3 regions of the Spirillospora sp. NPDC048824 genome follow, and region 2 is predicted to be linked to each of the others. Evidence: predicted binding sites of a transcription regulator. Region 2 holds the regulator's gene; each other region holds the start of a gene.
The links. The regulator LexA, encoded in region 2, represses DNA repair genes until DNA is damaged. The targets are predictions, from matches to a motif close to TCGAACANNTGTTCGA.

Region 1 (3,269 bases), on a different contig from region 2:
CCAGCATGGGGTTGAGCCTGCGCAGAAAGGCGCGTTCGTCGATCTCGCGCAGCTTCGGGTCCCTCACGCGACTGAGACTAGACCCGGGGGATGGTCCGCGGTGCAGCGCAGAGCCGATCGCCGGCGCCCCAGGTGACGCGGCCGGCGGCCTTTCCGGCCGTCCGTGTCACCGGCCGTCGAGAGCCCTGCGCACCGATGCGTCGTCACGGGCCACGACGGCGGCCCCGCCGGTCAGGACGATCGGACGCTGGATCAGCACGGGGTTCGCCACCATGATCTCGATCCACCGGGCCCGGTCGCGTTCGAGGTCCTTCAGCCCGAGTTCCTTGGCGACCGGCTCGTTCAGGCGTGCCACGTCCCACGGCTCGGCGCCGATCCGGGTGAGCACCGCGTCGAACTCGTCCGCCGTGGGCGGCTCGTCCAGGTAACGGCGCTCGGTGTACTCCACGCCCGCCTCGTCCAGTGCCGCCTTCGCGGCCCGGCTCTTCGAGCAGCGCGGGTTGTGCCAGAGCTCCATGTCACTCATTCTCGCGTCACTCCACTTCCGCCGGGGTGCCCCCGGTGATCCTCAGCAGTTCCTCATACGACGTGGGGAAGACGGTGTGCGGGTGCCCGCCGGCCGCCCAGACCCGCTCGTACTTGTCCAGCCAGACGTCCACGAGCGTCCGGACCGGCGCGGGGTGGCCCAGCGGCGCGACGCCGCCGATCGGCTGCCCCGTCGCCTCCCGGACGAACTCCGGCGACGCCCTCTTCACCTTCGCCGCCCCCACCAGCGACGCGACCTTCGCCGTGTCGACGCGGTGCGCGCCGCTCGTCAGCACCAGCAGCGGCGCCCCGTCGGCGTCGAACAGCAGGCTGTTGGCGATGGCCCCCACCTCGCAGCCCAGCTGCTCCGCGGCGGCCTGCGCCGTCCGCGCGGAGTCGGGCAGCTCGACGACGGCTCCCGTCGCGCCCTGGTCGAGCAGGGCCTTCGCGACGCGTTCGGCATTCGGGTGCATGGGAAGCACTTTAAGCTCAGCGCATGCGCGGAAGACCGATGGGCATGCGGAAGAGCGCGGTTCTGCCGATTGCGGCCGTCCTCCTGGCGAGCTGCAGCGGGACGGACGAAGCGGCCCCGCCGCCGCCGAAGACCTCACCGGCCGCGAAGCCGGCCACGCCGACGCCCACGCCGACCCCCACGCACCGCGAGTTGAAGCCGGGCGCGAAGGGCTCCGATGTCGAGGAGCTTCAGCGCCGCCTCAAGCAGCTGCGCTACGACCCGGGCAAGATCGACGGGAAGTACGGGCCGTCCACCCAGATGGCCGTCTGGGCGTTCCAGGCGGTCAACCGCATGAAGCAGAAGGGCACGCTCGGCAAGTCGTTCCGGGAGGCCCTGGCCGACCCCGAGGAACCTCGCCCGGTGGCCAAGAAGCGCGAGAAGGACCGCGTCGACGTGGATCTGAAGCGCCAGTACCTCGTCGTCTACAAGGACGGCACGCCGCGCCTCATCACGCACGTCTCGTCGGGCTCGGGCGAGCTCTTCTGCACCGAGGACCGCGGGTGCCGGTACGCCACGACCGGCACGGGCGACTTCCGGACGGGACGCCGCTTCTCCGGCTGGGAGACCTCGCCCCTGGGACGGCTCTACAACCCGGTCTACTTCAACGGCGGCATCGCCTTCCACGGCGCCCTGAGCGTGCCCAGGGACCCCGCCTCGCACGGCTGCGTCCGGATGCCGATGCACATCGCCGAGTACTTCCCGGACCTGCTCGGAACCAACGTCCCCGTGCACGTCAGGCGGCCTCGCTGAGGTCCCGCCGCGGAACCGTCGTACCCCGTTGTTCTCCTGCCGTCATGCCCGCTGACCTGCGGGATGCGACACCCGTTCGAACACGTTGACGAATCGTCGTCAGGGCGGTTTACTGGTCATGCGTCGAACTTATGTTCGACGTGGTGCGGGACTCGCGGCCCGCGCCAGGGCGACGTCCCCGCCGTTCGCGGTGTTTCGGCGGGACGGACGGCCGGGCGGAGTGAGGGGAAGCTCTCCGCCCGGCCGGCCCGAGCCCCGGAAGGAGGCAGAAATGTCCGGACCGATGACCGCACGCGGAGTCCACTCCGCCGCCCAGTCCGTCCCGCCACCGAGCCCGCGGCACCGTCCGCTGCCCGCGCCGCGCCCGGCGCACACGGCGGTCGGCCAGCTGCATGCCGCCCGCATGGGCCTCGCGGAGGCCGCCGAGGCCACCTCGCCCGCCGTCCGCTACGTCTGCGCCCACCTGGCCGCGCTGCGCGCCGCCGCCGCGGTGCTGGCGTCCAAGGAACCGCTGGAGACCCACCGCCGCGGGCGTCCCCGCAGCGTCTGGGTGCTGCTGCCCGAGGCCGAGCCCGCACTGCGCGAGTGGGCCGCCTTCTTCGCCGCCGGCGCCGACAAGCGCGCCGCGGCGGAGGCGGGCCTGCCGCGCGCGGTCACTCCGCGTGAGGCCGAGGAACTCCTGCACGACGCCGACGTCTTCGTCACCCTCGTCGAAGACACCCTCGGCATCGTCGGCCAGCCGACGCTGCCCGTGCCCGAAGCCAGCTAGCCGCTCCTCGGGCCGTCCCACCTCCCCGGGACCGGCCCCGCCGGAGGCCGGGGCGACCGTCCCGCCGATCTCACCACAGGGCGGCGGCCCCGGCCTCCGGCGCCCTGGGCGATCGCGCCGGCGACGGCCGCAACCCCCCGAGCCGGCCCCGCCGGCGCGATCCCGCCCGCTCCCGCCCGCTCCCGGCCGCGCCGCCGCGCCGCCGCGCTCGCGTGCGGGCGTGCCGGCTCGCGTCGTGGCCGGTGGTGCCGCCCGTCCCGGTGGTGCCGGCGGTGCGGTCAGGGACCGTGGACGGGGCGGTCGCCGGAGGCCGGTTCGCTGAGGACCCCGTGCGACTGCAGGTGGTCGATCAGGAGACGGCCGATGTGCCTGATGTGTTCGGCCATGGCCTCGCGGGCGGCGCCGGCGTCACGGGCGCGGAGGGCGTCGAAGACGGCGGAGTGGTCGTGCGCCGAAGCCTCCGCCCACCCCTCGATGGTGCCGAAGAAGCCCAGCGGGACGTAGTGGACGGTCAGGTTGAGCAGTGACGCCATGCGGGACGACCCCGGCGAGCGGTTGATCGTCCGGTGGATCTCGTGGTTGAGACGGTCGACCTGCTCGGCGTCGCGTTCGCGGGCCGCGGCCTCCAGGCGGACCTGGACCCGCTGGAGGCGCTCGATCTCGGCGCCGTCCAGGGCGACGGCGGCGCGGGCGGCGAGTTCACCGGCGATG
Region 2 (3,269 bases):
CCTGCGCGGCGCCGACCTGGCGCCCAAGGGCACCTCACCGCTGGCCGCCGCGTCCGACTGGGTCAACGTCGAATGCCCCAAGTGCGCCGGCCCCGCCAAACGCGACACCGACACCATGGACACGTTCGTCGACTCGTCCTGGTACTACTTCCGCTACTGCTCGCCCGGCTACGAGAACGGCCCGTTCGACGTCGAGCAGGTCCGCAAGTGGATGCCCGTCGACCAGTACACCGGCGGTGTCGAGCACGCCATCCTGCACCTGCTGTACAGCCGGTTCTTCACCAAGGTCCTGTACGACATGGGCATGATCGACTTCACCGAGCCGTTCCGCCGGCTGCTGAACCAGGGCCAGGTGATCAACCAGGGCAAGGCGATGTCCAAGACGCTGGGCAACGGCGTCGACCTGGGTGAGCAGATCGGCGAGTTCGGCGTGGACGTCGTCCGGCTGGCCATCCTGTTCTCCGGCCCGCCCGAGGACGACATCGACTGGGCGGACGTGTCACCGCACGGCATGTCCAAGTTCCTGTCCCGCGTCCACCGCATCGCCACCGAGGTCGCCTCCCCGCCCGGCGCCGACGTCGCGTCCGGCGACACGGCCCTGCGCCGCGTCACCGCCCGCACCATCGACGAGGCCACCACCCTGGTCGAGACGCAGCGGTTCAACGTCGCGATCGCCCGGATCATGGAACTGGTCACCGCGACCCGCAAGGCCATCGACTCGGGCCCCGGCGCGTCCGACCCCGCCGTCCGCGAGGCCGCCGAGACCATCGCGACGCTGCTGTCGCTGTTCGCCCCCTACACCGCCGACGAGGCATGGGAGCTGCTGGGACGCACCGCCCCGGTCATCCGCGCGGGCTGGCCGTCCGCCGACCCCGCGCTGCTGGTGGAGGAGACGGTCACCTGCGTCGTCCAGGTCGCCGGCAAGGTCCGCGACCGGCTGGAGGTCGCCCCCGGCATCGCCGACGAGGAACTGGAGCGGCTGGCCCTGGACTCCACCAGGGTTCGGGACGCCCTGGGCGGCGCCGAGATCGCCAAGATCATCGTCCGCGCCCCCAAGATCGTCAACATCGTCCCGAAGCGCTGACCGGGCACGGCACGCGAAGACGGCCGCCGGGTCCTTCCGGCGGCCGTCTCGGCGTGCGTCTCACATCGTGCGGTCTCACATCTTGCGGAGGACCGCCACGACACGTCCCAGCACCGAGGCCTCGTCGCCGGGGATCGGCTCGTAGGCGGGGTTCTGCGGCATCAGCCAGATGTGGCCGTCCCGGCGCTTGAAGGTCTTCACCGTCGCCTCGCCGTCGATCATGGCGGCCACGATGTCGCCCTGCTCGGCCACCGGCTGCTGCCGGACGACCACCCAGTCACCGTCCGCGATCGCGGCGTCGATCATCGAGTCACCGCTGACCTTCAGCAGGAAGTGGGTGCCCTCGCCGACCAGCTGCTTGGGGAGGGTGAACACGTCCTCCACGGCCTCCTCGGCCAGGATCGGCCCACCGGCGGCGATCCGCCCCACCAGCGGCACGTACGCGGGCGCGGGCCGCACCGAGGTCTGCTGGCCCCCGGCGGCCTCGTAGGCCTCCTCGTCCGTCCGCACCGGCGTCGAACCCGGCACGCGGACCTCCACGGCCCGCGGCCGGTTGGGGTCGCGGCGCAGGAAACCCTTGCGCTGAAGCGCCCGGAGCTGGTGCGACACGCTGGAGGTGCTGGTCAGACCCACGGCCTCGCCGATCTCGCGCATCGAAGGCGGGTACCCCCGGCGCTGCACCGAGTCGCGGATCACCTCCAGCACCATGCGCTGCCGTTGCGTCAGGCCCGTCTCGTCCATGGGCCCGTCGGGCAGCTCCCGGACCTTGCTCATCGCTCGTCGCCTCCCGGGCGCCTCGATCCGTCACTCCTTGTCATGGAACGCTATCGCGTCCCGGCCCGATGATCAAACAATTGTTCGAAGATGTGCTCGCTTTTTGTCGGCGCCCCCTGTAGAACATCGTACAGGCGTTCGATCGAAAATGCATTCGACGTCGAGGAGGGGAGAGATGTCGGGTTCACCCCACAGTGACCGGGTTCCGATCCGCCTAACCCGCCGCGGTCGCGCCGTCCTGGTCCTGTTCGCCGCCGCCGTCACGCTCGTCATCCTCTGGCTCACCGTCGGCACCGGCGCACTGGCCGGCGGCCGCGAAAGCCATCGCGGCCCGACCACCGCCGCCGAGACCGCCGCCGAGACCGTCGTCGTCGAACCCGGCGACACCCTCTGGGGCATCGCCTCCGACGCCGACCGGGGCACCGACCCCCGCGTCGTCGTCCAGCGCATCATCGACCTCAACGGCCTGGGCGGCGATCCCACCGTCCGGCCGGGCCAGGAGATCCGCCTCCCCGCCCGCTGATCTCCGGGGCCGAACACGGGCTCACCAGGGGGTCTGCCGCGGCGGAGTGTGCCGCCGGAGACGGTCTGTGACGACACGCCCGGGAGGAAATCCGGGAGGGCTCACGTGACCTGGGGGGACGCGCCGGATGTGGCGCGTGAGGCAGCGGATCAGGTTGCGAACGCCTGCGGTGAGCCGTACGGTTGACCACAACATCTAGTAGTCACACCGATGTACTTCACCTATATGTGGCGTTACTCGGAGGTGTGATGCGTTTCTGTCAGGGGAGGGATTGGACGTGCACTGCCCGTTCTGCCGCAACCCTGACACCAAAGTGATCGACAGCCGCTCCACCGACGACGGCGGCGCCATTCGGCGTCGCCGGTCGTGCGCGGAATGCGGCAAGCGATTCACGACGCAGGAGAATGTGCTCGTGATGGTGGCCAAGCGCAGCGGGGTCACCGAGCCGTTCTCGCGGGAAAAGATCATCGCCGGTGTGCGCAGGGCCTGCCAGGGCCGTCCGGTCGACGAGGATGCGCTCGCACAGCTGGGACAGCGGGTCGAAGAGGAGATCAGATCCTCCGGCTCCGCCGAAATCCCCTCGCACGAGATCGGCCTCGCGATCCTGGGGCCGCTCGGCGAACTCGATGAGGTCGCCTATCTGCGATTCGCCTCGGTCTACCGGAGCTTCGAGTCGCTGGACGACTTCGCCAAGGAGATCGAGACACTGCGGAAGGCCGGTTCCTCGGGGGAGCCCGGCCCGTCCCGGTAGGGGCGGGTTCCGGAAACACAAAGCAGCACAAGTAAGAGCGGCCTCCGCGCGGGCATGGCCCGTGCGGCGGCGGAGTTGTTCCTGAGCAGGGCCCGGCGGGAGGGCCCGAGAGGGGGAAGGTCATGACGGAGACGGTG
Region 3 (3,269 bases), on a different contig from region 2:
TGGCTCATCGGGAAACCCACGGCGGCCTGCTCGATCGGTGTCCGGTCCCGCAGCGTGGGGTTCGACAGCAGGACGCCGCAGGGATGCATGGCGATGTGCCGGGGCAGGCCGTCCAGGCGCTCGGCGATCCGGAACAGCACCTCCAGGCGTCCCGCCGCCAGGTTGCTCTGCCGCAGCTCGGGCAGGTCGTCCAGCGCCGCGCGGATCTGGTTCGCCCTGATCTGCGGGAACGCCTTGGCGATCGCGTCGATCTCCAGCGGCGGGAGCCCGACGGCGTTGCCGACGTCGCGGATCGCGCTGCGCGCCCGGTAGGTCTCCATCATCGACACGCACGCCGTGCTCTCCGCCCCGAACCGGTCGAACAGCGCCTCGTACGCCTCCAGCCTGCGGGCCGACTCCACGTCCAGGTCGATGTCGGGCAGGCCCTCGCGGCTGTCGGCGAGGAAGCGCTCCATCAGCAGGTCGTGCCGCAGCGGGTCGAGGTCGCCGATGCCGAGCAGGTGGTTGACCAGGCTGCCGGCGCCGGAGCCGCGGATCGCGCAGCGGATGCCGCGCGACCTGATCAGCGCGGCCGCGTCGGCGACCGTGAGGAAGTAGGACGCCAGCCCCTTGCGGGCGATGACGCCGAGTTCGTCGTCGAGCCGGGCCGCGGCCCGCCATGATCCGCCGAGCCCGCGCCGGGTCATTCCGGCGGCGCAGCGGGCGGCGAGCCGCGCGTACGGGTCGCCCGCCACGGCCGGCAGGTGGACGTCGTCCATGCCGAGGTCGCGGGCCGGGTCCAGGACGCAGCGTTCGGAGAGCCGGCGGGTGGCGGCCAGCAGCGCGTCCGCCTCGTCCGGGCCGCAGCTCAGTTCCGCGACGCGGCGCATCTCGGGGACCGACTTCAGGTAAGCGTGCCCGGTCCGGTCGTCGAGGTGCCGCCGGTCCAGCGGGACGAGGCGGCGCGTCACGTCCAGCACCTGCGCGACCGGGTGGTCGGCCGGCTCCAGGTAGCGGACGGCGTTGCCCAGTACGGCGGGGACCCCGGCCTCGCGGGCGAGCGCGAGCATCCGGGCCGCCCGGTGCCCCTCGCCCCGGTCGTGGTGGTCGACGATCTCGATGACGGTCTCGGCGGTGGCGCGCCACGCGTCGAGCAGCCGTGCCGCCGCGTCGGGCCGCCGTCCGGCGATGGCGCGGCCCACGTCCGACCACGGGCCGAGCAGCACGATGAGCCCCTCGGCGTGCGCGCCGACCATCTGCCGTGTGACCAGCGGGTTGCCGCGTTCGCCCGCCGCGTGCGCCGCCGTCACCAGCCGGCAGAGCGACCGCCACCCCGTCCGGCCCTCGGCGAGCACCACGATCCGTTCCTCGCCCGTGGAGGCGACCTTGAGGTCGGCGCCGACGACGGCCCCGATCCCCGCGTCGCGACATGACCGAACGTGACGGACCGCGCCGTACAGGCCGTCGCGGTCGGTCAGCGCGAGCGTCTCCATGCCGAGGCCCGCCGCGCGCTCGGCCAGCGCGGCGGGCGGCGCGACCCCGTACCGCAGCGAATATCCCGAAGCGACATGAATGTGCACGTCAGTCCCATACCCGGGAGAGCAGCCAGCTGTCAGCGGCCACGTCGAAACGCAGCTCGTAGACGCCGATCTCCCAGTCCGGGGTGGCCTCGACCCGCCAGAACTCCCGCTCACCGGTGGCCTCGCCGTCGGGCTGCTGCTCCCGCCACCAGTCACGGGTCGTGACCCAGTGCTCCAGCACCCGCCGGACGGTGTAGAGCCGGTCACGCCAGACGAACCGGATGGGACGTCCATCACTCACCCAGACGTCCACCGGGTCGCCGAACACGCGTGTCATCTGCCTCCCCCTCGCGCGCACCGCACGGGGGAAGAACATGCGGATATTCGAACAAACGTTCGCACCCGAGTCTAGAGACCCCGTGGAGGAGAGGGCAAGGCGGGGGCTACCCCAGCAGGTGGATCAGGCGGTCGGCCACGTCGGGGGCGTCGGCCACGCCGGCCATACCGCCCGGCCAGAGGTAGTACCAGCCGTCGCCGGACAGGCTCGCGACGACCATGATCTGGCGCCGGGTCCGCGGGCCCGTCACGCCCAGCAGGGACTCCTCGGGACCGGCGAGCCGCCACGAGAGCCCGCGCGCCTCGACCTCGTGCGCGAGCACCGCGAGGTGACGCCGGCGCTCCTCGGCGATCTCTCGCCCACCGACTACAGACACTTCAGCCGCCTCAGCATGGTCCGGACCGCCGGAACCACCTTGGGCGATCATCCGGCGACAACTGGTGACCGAACCTCAGCATGACCCTAAAACCGGGGCTGCGCAGGGAGAATCCGAAGAGTGGGACGGCTCTTTCACAATCCTCGGGGGATGGTCCTCCAGCGGCGGCGCGACGCACCCGGTGCGCGTGCGCCAATCGGCCGAGCCCGTCACTTCCGAATGCCGGAGTCCGGCGCGCATACGGAGGACGCGTCCGTGATAGAAGCCTCTGTGAGCCGGGCGTCCAGCGCCCGCGTCAAGCGGACAGAAGGAGCGAGCCGATGAGCGCCGTCCCCGCCGGCGACCCGTCAGGCCCCGCAGACGAGCGTGCTCCCGCGCGCGCTCTGGCCGGGCTCCGTGAACGCAAGAAGCAGCGGACGAGGTCCGCGCTCGTCGACGCGGCACTGGACCTGTTCCTCTCCCAGGGTTACGAGGCGACGACGATCGACGAGATCGTGGCGGCCGTGGACGTGTCACAGCGGACGTTCTTCCGCTACTTCGCCACCAAGGAGGACGTCGTCACGAGCTTCCTCGCCGAGCACGACGACGTCCTGCGGGAGGCGCTGGCGGCGCGTCCGCCGGGGGAACGGCCGTTCACCGCGCTGCTGGAGTCGCTGCGCGTGATGCTGCGGACGATCGCCGAGGGCGACCCGGCCGACGGCACCCGGTTCCGCCGCGTCCGGCAGGTGATCGAGGCGACGCCGTCGCTGATGGCGGCGCAGATGGCGCGTCACTCGGCGTCCGCGGAGACGCTCGCCGCCGAGATCGCGCGGCGCGAGGGCGTGGACGTCGAGAACGACCTGCGGCCGCGGATCGTCGTCGCGTTCTTCCTGGCGGCGGTCAAGGTCGCCTTCGAGGACTGCGCCCGGCGCGACATCTGGGACGCCGGGACGGTCGCCTCCCGCGTGGAGGAGGCCGTCGCGGTGGTCGCCCGGACGATGCGCGACTGGATCTGAACGTCCCGGCGGGAATGCCCGCCGGCGGCGGCGGGTTCCGATGACCAGCATCCGACTGCAGG

Region 1: the regulator LexA is predicted to act here: its motif matches at 1,913-1,928, upstream of ACGFIS_RS08205 (SAV_6107 family HEPN domain-containing protein).
Region 3: the regulator LexA is predicted to act here: its motif matches at 1,884-1,899, upstream of ACGFIS_RS29770 (DUF6504 family protein).

What each region holds. Positions count from the first base shown of each region.
Region 1 is NZ_JBICUS010000003.1:388,496-391,764, reverse strand. Features, by position in the region: gene ACGFIS_RS08225 (GNAT family N-acetyltransferase) at 1-67, opposite strand, end outside; gene ACGFIS_RS08220 (arsenate reductase family protein) at 167-517, opposite strand; gene ACGFIS_RS08215 (YbaK/EbsC family protein) at 534-998, opposite strand; gene ACGFIS_RS08210 (peptidoglycan-binding protein) at 1,022-1,789, shown strand; gene ACGFIS_RS08205 (SAV_6107 family HEPN domain-containing protein) at 2,061-2,558, shown strand; gene ACGFIS_RS08200 (GntR family transcriptional regulator) at 2,837-3,269, opposite strand, start outside.
Region 2 is NZ_JBICUS010000008.1:373,219-376,487, reverse strand. Features, by position in the region: gene leuS (leucine--tRNA ligase) at 1-1,084, shown strand, start outside; gene lexA (transcriptional repressor LexA) at 1,160-1,858, opposite strand; gene ACGFIS_RS19035 (LysM peptidoglycan-binding domain-containing protein) at 2,034-2,381, shown strand; gene nrdR (transcriptional regulator NrdR) at 2,659-3,132, shown strand; gene ACGFIS_RS19025 (LAGLIDADG family homing endonuclease) at 3,255-3,269, shown strand, end outside.
Region 3 is NZ_JBICUS010000018.1:15,246-18,514, reverse strand. Features, by position in the region: gene ACGFIS_RS29775 (DNA polymerase III subunit alpha) at 1-1,559, opposite strand, end outside; gene ACGFIS_RS29770 (DUF6504 family protein) at 1,561-1,836, opposite strand; gene ACGFIS_RS29765 (hypothetical protein) at 1,943-2,212, opposite strand; gene ACGFIS_RS29760 (TetR family transcriptional regulator) at 2,533-3,207, shown strand.